2 regions of the Anoxybacillus sp. B2M1 genome follow, and region 1 is predicted to be linked to the other one. Evidence: riboswitches for the same ligand, from Rfam matches in the RefSeq annotation. Region 1 holds a riboswitch; the other holds the start of a gene.
The links. Region 1 has a riboswitch for lysine ahead of GFC28_RS16860 (aspartate kinase). Riboswitches for the same ligand answer to the same signal wherever they lie in the genome.
Positions count from the first base shown of each region.

Region 1 (4,240 bases):
CGCGCCTGTCTTTATTATCATATGGGACAATGTCTCGCTCCGTGTATCTATTCGGTTTCGGAACAACAAAATAAAGAAATAGTGGAACAGATTGTCCGTTTTTTAAACGGGGGACACCAAGACATAAAAAAAGAATTGGTTGAAAAAATGAACAAAGCAGCAGAAGCCCTTGAATTTGAACGAGCTAAAGAATACCGTGATCAAATTGCGCATATTGAAGCGATGATGGAAAAACAGAAAATGACGATGAAGGATTTTGTTAACAGAGATGTGTTCGGCTACTCCTATGACAAAGGATGGATGTGCGTCCAAGTCTTTTTTATTCGTCAAGGAAAGCTAATCGAGCGAGATGTTTCGATCTTTCCGCTGCATCAAGATCCCGATGAAGAGCTGCTCACATTTTTAGGACAATTTTATTCCAAGGAGAATCATTTTAAGCCAAAAGAAGTAATCCTGCCGCTTGAGGTTGACGGAAGCTTGGCTGAGCAGTTGCTCCAGGTGCCTGTTATTCAACCGAAAAGAGGAAAGAAAAAAGAGCTGGTCGATCTTGCGAGTAAAAATGCAGCGATCGCTTTAAAAGAGAAGTTTTATCTTATTGAACGCGATGAAGAACGAACGGTTAAAGCGGTTGAAAACTTAGGAGTTGCGTTGAACATTCCAACACCGCATCGAATCGAAGCATTTGATAATTCTAATATCCATGGGGCTGATCCGGTTTCGGCGATGGTGGTGTTTATCGACGGCAAGCCTGAGAAAAAAGAATATCGCAAATATAAAATTAAAACTGTGAAGGGGCCAGATGATTATGAATCAATGCGCGAGGTTGTACGGCGGCGATATAGCCGTGCTTTAAAGGAACGCCTTCCTCTTCCGGATTTGATTTTAATTGATGGAGGAAAGGGACATCTGGCGGCTGTTCGCGATGTGTTAGAAAATGAGTTGGGCTTGGAAATTCCGCTTGCCGGTCTTGTAAAAGACGACAAGCATCGCACATCGGAATTAATCATGGGAGATCCACCACAAATCGTGCCATTGTCGCGAAACAGCCAAGAATTTTATTTGCTGCAGCGCATTCAGGATGAAGTCCATCGTTTTGCTATTACGTTTCATCGCCAGACGCGAGGAAAATCGTTATTTCAGTCCGCGCTTGACCACATTCCGGGAGTTGGAGAAAAGCGAAAAAAAGCGCTTCTTAAGCATTTTGGCTCTTTAAAAAATATAAAAGAAGCGACGATTGAGGAGCTGCAAAAAGCGGCGATTCCTCGCGCAGTTGCTGAAAAAATTTATGAAAAGCTGCGAGAATAGTATTGTCAATTGGAGAAAAAGCTGATACAATCACCTTAATTGCATATTTATACACTTCTAAGCACAGAAGTGAAGATAGAGGCGCGAACTTCAAGAGTAGGCATTTGGAGGAAAATGGGTTCCAAAGAAAAATGCCGAAAGGGGAGGCTCGCCGAAGTGGGGGAAGTCTCATTGCTTTTCCTGCTGGTCCTGCGTTTAAGAAATGTAGGACTGTCAAGATGACCCATCTTGGAGAGCTATCTCACTGTGTGGAGCGAATTCGTTTCTTTTCTTATTTCGTTATGCACAGCAATGAGAAGCCTCTCATTGCTGTTTTTTTATTTGTTTCTATACCGGTATAGATGCTGAAATCAACATTTTAAGAACAAGGGATGAGAAAAATGGGAATGATTGTGCAAAAATTTGGCGGAACGTCTGTAGGATCTATTGAACGTATTCAGCATGTCGCTGATCGAGTAATGAGCGAGGTGCAAAAAGGACATCAAGTGGTCGTTGTCGTTTCAGCGATGGGAAAGACGACGAATCAGCTTGTGGATTTAGCCAAACAGCTAACGTCCCAACCTAGCAAGCGGGAGATGGATATGCTTCTTTCGACAGGGGAGCAAGTGAGTATTGCCCTATTAGCGATGGCTTTGCAAGAAAAGGGGTATGCAGCTGTTTCTTTAACGGGCTGGCAAGCTGGAATCAAGACAGAGACTGTTCATGGTAATGCTCGCATTATAGATATCGACACAACGAGAATTCATCAATATTTGCAAGCAGGACAAATCGTCATTGTGGCTGGTTTTCAAGGAGTGACGGAAAAGGGAGATATCACGACTCTTGGTCGCGGCGGTTCTGACACGACAGCTGTAGCTTTAGCGGCCGCTCTACAAGCGGATAAGTGCGATATTTATACAGATGTGACAGGAGTGTTTACTACCGATCCGCGCTATGTAAAAGCAGCGAAAAAGCTAGAGGAAATTTCCTATGATGAGATGCTAGAGCTGGCCAATCTTGGAGCAGGAGTGCTTCATCCGCGGGCTGTAGAGTTTGCTAAAAATTATCAAGTATTGCTGGAAGTTCGTTCGAGTATGGAGGAAGAGAGCGGAACAACGGTAAAGGAGGATGTTTCAATGGAACAGCATTTAATTGTCAGAGGGATTGCTTTTGAAGATCAAGTAACAAAAGTGACGGTCCAAGGGCTCCCGCACGAGTTGCCTATGTTGCCAACCGTTTTTACAGCGTTAGCGAATCGCGGGATTAATGTCGATATTATTATTCAAAATACAACCAATAGCGGAGCAGCAGCTGTGTCGTTTTCCATTCGCACAGAGGATTTGCCTGAGACTTTGCAAGTGTTGGAATCATTCAAGGGAGCAAAGATAGAATATGAAAGCCAACTGGCCAAAGTATCGATTGTCGGCTCAGGAATGATCTCTAATCCAGGTGTAGCTGCACAAATGTTTCAAGTGTTAGCGGATCAAGGGATTGAAATAAAAATGGTCAGCACGTCCGAAATCAAAATTTCAACCGTCGTGTCTCAAGAAAATATGGTTGCAGCAGTAGAAGCGTTGCATACGGCGTTTCAATTGGATGAAAAAGCCGCCGTGCGTTCATAACCAGACAAGACTGTACTGCTGGAAATCATGGCAAGCGTTTGGGGACCGAAGGTGCATTCAATCGTAATCGTGCTGCGCCGGCTTGCTTCGACTAAAAAAGCAAGCAAATGCTTGCTTTAAGTGGTAGACAAAGTCAAAATCGACTTTGTCTACCATCATTTTATACAATTCTTCTATTCATAGTGGTAGTTCTACATCAGTTTGGCTTGAAGGCGCTTGGCAGACAAGAAACGCCAGCCGAGTGAAGACGCGAAGCGAACCCAAACGTTCATGAGCGACGAATGAGGCCCGTGACGCAGGATGAAGCGTTTGTTAACAGTCTAAGGCAAGCAAATACGTATACTTGCCTTTGTTCCTGTCGTGCATCGATAGGCTAATACAATTGAAAAGGTGCAGAAAATCTGTCTATTCAGCAATTTCGTGTTTACGGTCCCATTTCACAGTAAAAGTCACTTTTTGATCACGCTTTTTTTGCTGCTCATATGCTTCCGAGACGAAGCGTTTTTGCTGTTCAATCTGCTGTGCGAGAAAGCCGGCCTCAAGCTGAAATGAACAGTGAGCATTCATGGCGATCCGAGCGGATACCGCGGGCCCTGTCAGCTCGATTTCTAATTCATCTTGGCGTTCTTTGATGACAGCGAGCGTACCCCATCCTGCTTTTTCAAAAAATAAAATGATGTCATCGAATGTTTCTAAGGGGTAGCAGCGCGCTAAATGCTTTCCCGCCCAATATAAAATGCTGTCGGTTTCTTTGCCAAGCAAATCGGGAAGAAGGACTTCTCGAATTAGATGATATCCAAATAAAGGAATTTCAACGTGCTGTAATGCTTCATAGTGTTCCTGAAATGAATGTGTTTTCACATAATTCCCCTCTTTCTATCAAACATTATAGCCGAACAATGAGAAGAAATCAGTATTTTTCTTTCGATTTTTGCACAAATATTGTTTTAATTTTCAAACGATTGAACATTTTATGAACTCGTTTTCTTGACGCTACTACATTGTGGGAGTACAATGGATGTGACGCGTGATTAATGGAAATGGAAGCATTTACAGTTCTATTAATCATTTAGTTAGTGTGGATGGGGAGTGCATAAATCTTTTATTATCACTATTTAAAAAGGGGGTATACTATATGGCAGGAAATCGAGAATTTTTTTACCGCCGACTCCATTCATTACTAGGGGTTATTCCGGTTGGAATTTTCCTAGTCCAGCATTTAGTAGTGAACCACTTTGCGACTAAAGGTCCAGAATCATTTAACCGGGCAGCATCATTTATGGAACATTTACCGTTCCGCTATTTTTTAGAAATATTTATCATTTTTTTGCCTT
Region 1 is NZ_CP015435.1:3,468,117-3,472,356, forward strand. Features, by position in the region: gene uvrC (excinuclease ABC subunit UvrC) at 1-1,305, shown strand, start outside; lysine riboswitch at 1,374-1,552, shown strand; gene GFC28_RS16860 (aspartate kinase) at 1,686-2,906, shown strand; gene GFC28_RS16865 (YslB family protein) at 3,312-3,767, opposite strand; gene GFC28_RS16870 (succinate dehydrogenase cytochrome b558 subunit) at 4,042-4,240, shown strand, end outside.

Region 2 (4,240 bases), 1.8 Mb from region 1:
TTTTTGGATCAAGCTGACAGTCTTTTTTTCGCGTTTTCTTCTTTATCTACTGCTTTTTTCACAAGCGGATAAAAAATGATGCCGCTTGCGAGCAACGCAACGCCAAGCATAAAGGTTTTGATGTCAGATGTTCCCGCGATAATGACCCAGATGGAATAAATAGTGGCCAGTGCTGCAATGACTCCATCTGTGATTCGCTGTTTTGTATTGGTTTCATATGTCTCTCCTGTCCATGTGAGTTTGAGCTGAAAGACAGAAGCGATAAAGTAAGGAACGAGATAAGCGAGTGTCGCAATATAAATGACAAAATCAAATGCGGCTGACATCGAATGAGAGATCGTTGAGAAAATGAAAAGTTGCGCTAATCCATTTGACAAAATTAAAGCGAATTTCGGCATTCCTTTTTTGTTTTCTTTTAAGAAGGCAGGGATAAATAATCCTTGCTTCGCGGCTTGATACGGAACTTCCGCGCTTAATAACACCCAGCCGAGCGTCGAGCCAAGAAGGCTGATGAGGCCAAGTCCAGCTAAGATGTATGCGCCGCTGGGGCCTAAAATGGTTTGAATCGCATCCACTAAAGGCTTCTCTGAATGAATCAACTGTTTTTGCGGCAGCAAGCCCATTACAAGCACACTTATGCCAATGTAAATGATGAGAGCAATCAGCAAACCAAGAATGGTCGCCCGTTTGACATCTGCTTGCTTGCGTGCACGTGAAGCGAACACAATCGCAGATTCCACTCCGACAAATGCCCATAACGTCGCAACGGCCGCGCCGGTCACTTGTCCGAACAGGCTAACGGCATGGCCTGCTTCATCGTAACGCGGAGCGACGACAGAGCCGATGTTGCTTTTATCAAATGCAAATAAGCTAATGGCAATAAATAAAAAGAAGCCGAGTACCTTTGCCGAAGTGGCTATGAAATTTAGTTTTCCGGCTCCCTCGATGCCGCGCAAAATAATAAAGTGCATTCCCCATAATAGAGCGGTACAAACCATAAAGGTAAGGAGGTTGCCGAGTTTGATCGGTGTAGCGCCTACCATAAATACGGTTTGTTTGCTTGTTAAAATCGGAAAGAATGTGGATAAATAACTCGTAAATGTCGTAATAATGGCCACGTTTCCAGCAAAATTTCCAATCCAATAGCCCCAGGAAGACATAAATCCCGATAAAACCGAGGCGTTTGATCTCTTTGGAAACAATTCCTTCGCGTAAATTTGCGGCCCGCCATTTAACTCAGGCTTGCGAATCGCTAAATTGCCAAAGACAAGAGCGGTCATTAGCACTCCACCACCTGTTAATAGCCAAGCTAAAATGACCCCTAAAGGGCTCGCGGCTTCTGAAAGTGAACGAGGAAGCATAAAAATTCCTGATCCAACCATATTCCCAACGACAAGCGCCGTTAATACCCAGAGACCTAGTTTATTTTGCTGCAAGATAACCCCTACTCCTTTCTGATTTGTCCATTTATCAAAAAAAATACACCCTTAAGTTTTCAACGGGTGCATGTGACATCCGCATCTAACTTAATGTAGATAGCGCTCCATCGCTTCCATTAAGCGATGGCAGTCCTGACTCTATTCGAATGCAGGCCCAGCTTGCGGCGCCAGAGTACGCTGCAAACTTCGGCAATGAATCCTTTCATTTGAAGTCATCGGTTCCTCTGTCCCTCATTCAAACTACTTTTATCCATTGCAACCTCTATCTCATCTAAGTTGACGAGAAGAAAAAATATTCAATTACCTTGATAATCATACACGATTCGACAATATTCGTCAATATGCTTTTATCTGAAGCATGAACAGGAATTTTTAGCAAACAAGTGGAATATAACTAAGGTTAGAAATTTTTGAGGAAAAGGAAGGGATGGATTTGAAGTTTTCCGAGTTTCTATATAAGCGCCCTGACATGGAAAAACTAAAGACAGAATTTCAAGCGGCATTGCGGGCGTTTCAACAGGCGCAGCATGCGGAAGAGCAGGATGAAGCGATGAAGCAAATTAATAAACTGCGCAACGAATTTAGCACGATGGCGCAAATTTGCTATATTCGCCATACGGTTGATACAAATGATGACTTTTATAAGCAGGAGCAAGATTTTTTCGATGAGGTGGATCCGATTGTCAAAGGCCTTGTCAACGAATATTATGAGGCGCTCGTCGCCTCCCGATTTCGTTCGGAGCTCGAAAAACGCTGGGGAAAACAGTTATTTGCACTTGCGGAAACAGAGCTTAAAACGTTTTCTCCTGAGATTGTCGCGGATTTACAGTTAGAAAATAAGCTAGCAAGCGAGTATACAAAACTGGTAGCCTCCGCAAAAATTTTATTTGAAGGACAAGAATACACGTTGGCACAGCTGCAGCCGTTTGTGGAGTCGCCTGATCGGCAAATGCGGAAGCGGGCAAATGAAGCGCGGTTTGCCTTTTTTGAAACGCATGAGGAACAATTTGACGATATTTACGATCAGCTTGTCAAAGTGCGTACAAGCATTGCAAAAAAACTAGGGTTTAACAACTTTATTGAACTTGGATATGCAAGGTTGGGACGGACCGATTATGATGCTGAAATGGTTGCGCGATTCCGTGAGCAGGTGAAAGCTTATATTGTGCCGTTAGCAGAAAAGCTGTATGAACGCCAGAGGAAAAGAATTGGCGTCGAGAAGCTGAAATATTACGATGAAGCATTTTCATTCCCGACGGGCAATCCGACGCCAAAAGGGGATGCAAAGTGGATTATCGAAAACGGCCGAAAAATGTATGAAGAGCTGTCACCAGAAACAGGCGAGTTTTTCCGGTTTATGATTGAAAATGAATGGATGGATCTTTTGGCCAAAAAAGGGAAAGCAAGCGGTGGTTACTGCACATATATAGAAGAATATAAAGCGCCCTTTATTTTTGCGAATTTTACTGGCACGTCCGGCGATATTGATGTTCTCACCCATGAAGCGGGCCACGCTTTTCAAGTGTATGAAAGCCGCCATTACGAAATTCCAGAGTATAATTGGCCGACGTTAGAGGCGTGTGAAATCCATTCCATGAGCATGGAGTTTTTCACATGGCCATGGATGGAGCTGTTCTTTAAAGAAGATACGAAAAAATATCAATTTCATCATTTAAGCTCGGCTGTGCTGTTTCTGCCATACGGGGTGGCGGTTGATGAATTCCAGCACTTCGTTTATGAAAATCCGGAGGCAACACCAGCGGAACGGAAGAGAAAATGGCGGGAAATCGAACGAAAATACATGCCAACAAGGGATTACGATGGCCATGATTATTTGGAGCGCGGCGGTTTTTGGCAACGTCAAAGCCATATTTATACAACGGCTTTTTATTATATTGACTATACGCTTGCGCAAATGTGCGCATTTCAGTTTTGGAAGCGTTCAAGAGAAAATTATCAGGAAGCGTGGCGCAATTATTTGACGCTTTGCCGCGAGGGAGGAAGCAAGTCATTTACTGAACTTATACAAGTGGCTCATTTAAAATCGCCATTTGCAGATGGCTGCGTCCAATCCGTGATTGGAGAAATTGAGCAGTGGCTGGACAGCGTCAACGATCAACAACTATAAAAATGACCGATTTGCTTGATTGGAAGGCTGGCTAGCTTTTTTTGGCCAGCTTTTTTCTATAGAGGATAGGAATCGACCGTTGTAGGTTTTCTTCCTTTTTTTGTCGAGTTTATGTAGAAATGCAAAGGGAATAGGATATGAAGAAAAGGAGAGAAAGATGAGGAACATTCGCAAAGCCACGAACGTTTAGGCGGAACGATGGTCGGAGAAGAGACGATCAACATTGGTAGCAAAGTTCTTAAAGAAATCTGTTGCGGATGGAGGGACTGGAATCGTTATTGTAGCGGAGAAAGGGGCTGTTTTCGGCCATGAGGTTCAACGGTCGAGAATAAAGTCTCTAAAAATTTTTATTTGATGAGTGAGTACTCACTTTATTTTTATTCGAGAGCAAGTTATAATGAAGTGAGTAATCACTCATTTTTGGTGAGATGGAGGAATAAAGATGGTAGCGAAACCGTGCATTTGTGTTGAGCATGTGTCGAGAGTATTTGGAAAAAAGAAAGTTCTTGATGGCATTGCCCTTGCTGTGGAGAGGGGAGAAATTTTTGGAATGCTAGGTCCATCAGGAGCGGGGAAAACGACTTTAGTGAAATTAATCGCGGGAATTGATCAAGCAACGGAAGGCACGATTCATGTGTTTGATGTCAAAATGCCTCATTTACAAGCGATGAAG
Region 2 is NZ_CP015435.1:1,482,560-1,486,799, reverse strand. Features, by position in the region: gene GFC28_RS07165 (amino acid permease) at 9-1,436, opposite strand; lysine riboswitch at 1,529-1,712, opposite strand; gene GFC28_RS07160 (M3 family oligoendopeptidase) at 1,873-3,567, shown strand; gene GFC28_RS07155 (ABC transporter ATP-binding protein) at 4,010-4,240, shown strand, end outside.
Region 2: it holds a riboswitch for lysine, as region 1 does, so the genes downstream of both, GFC28_RS07165 (amino acid permease) here and GFC28_RS16860 (aspartate kinase) in region 1, are expected to answer to the same signal.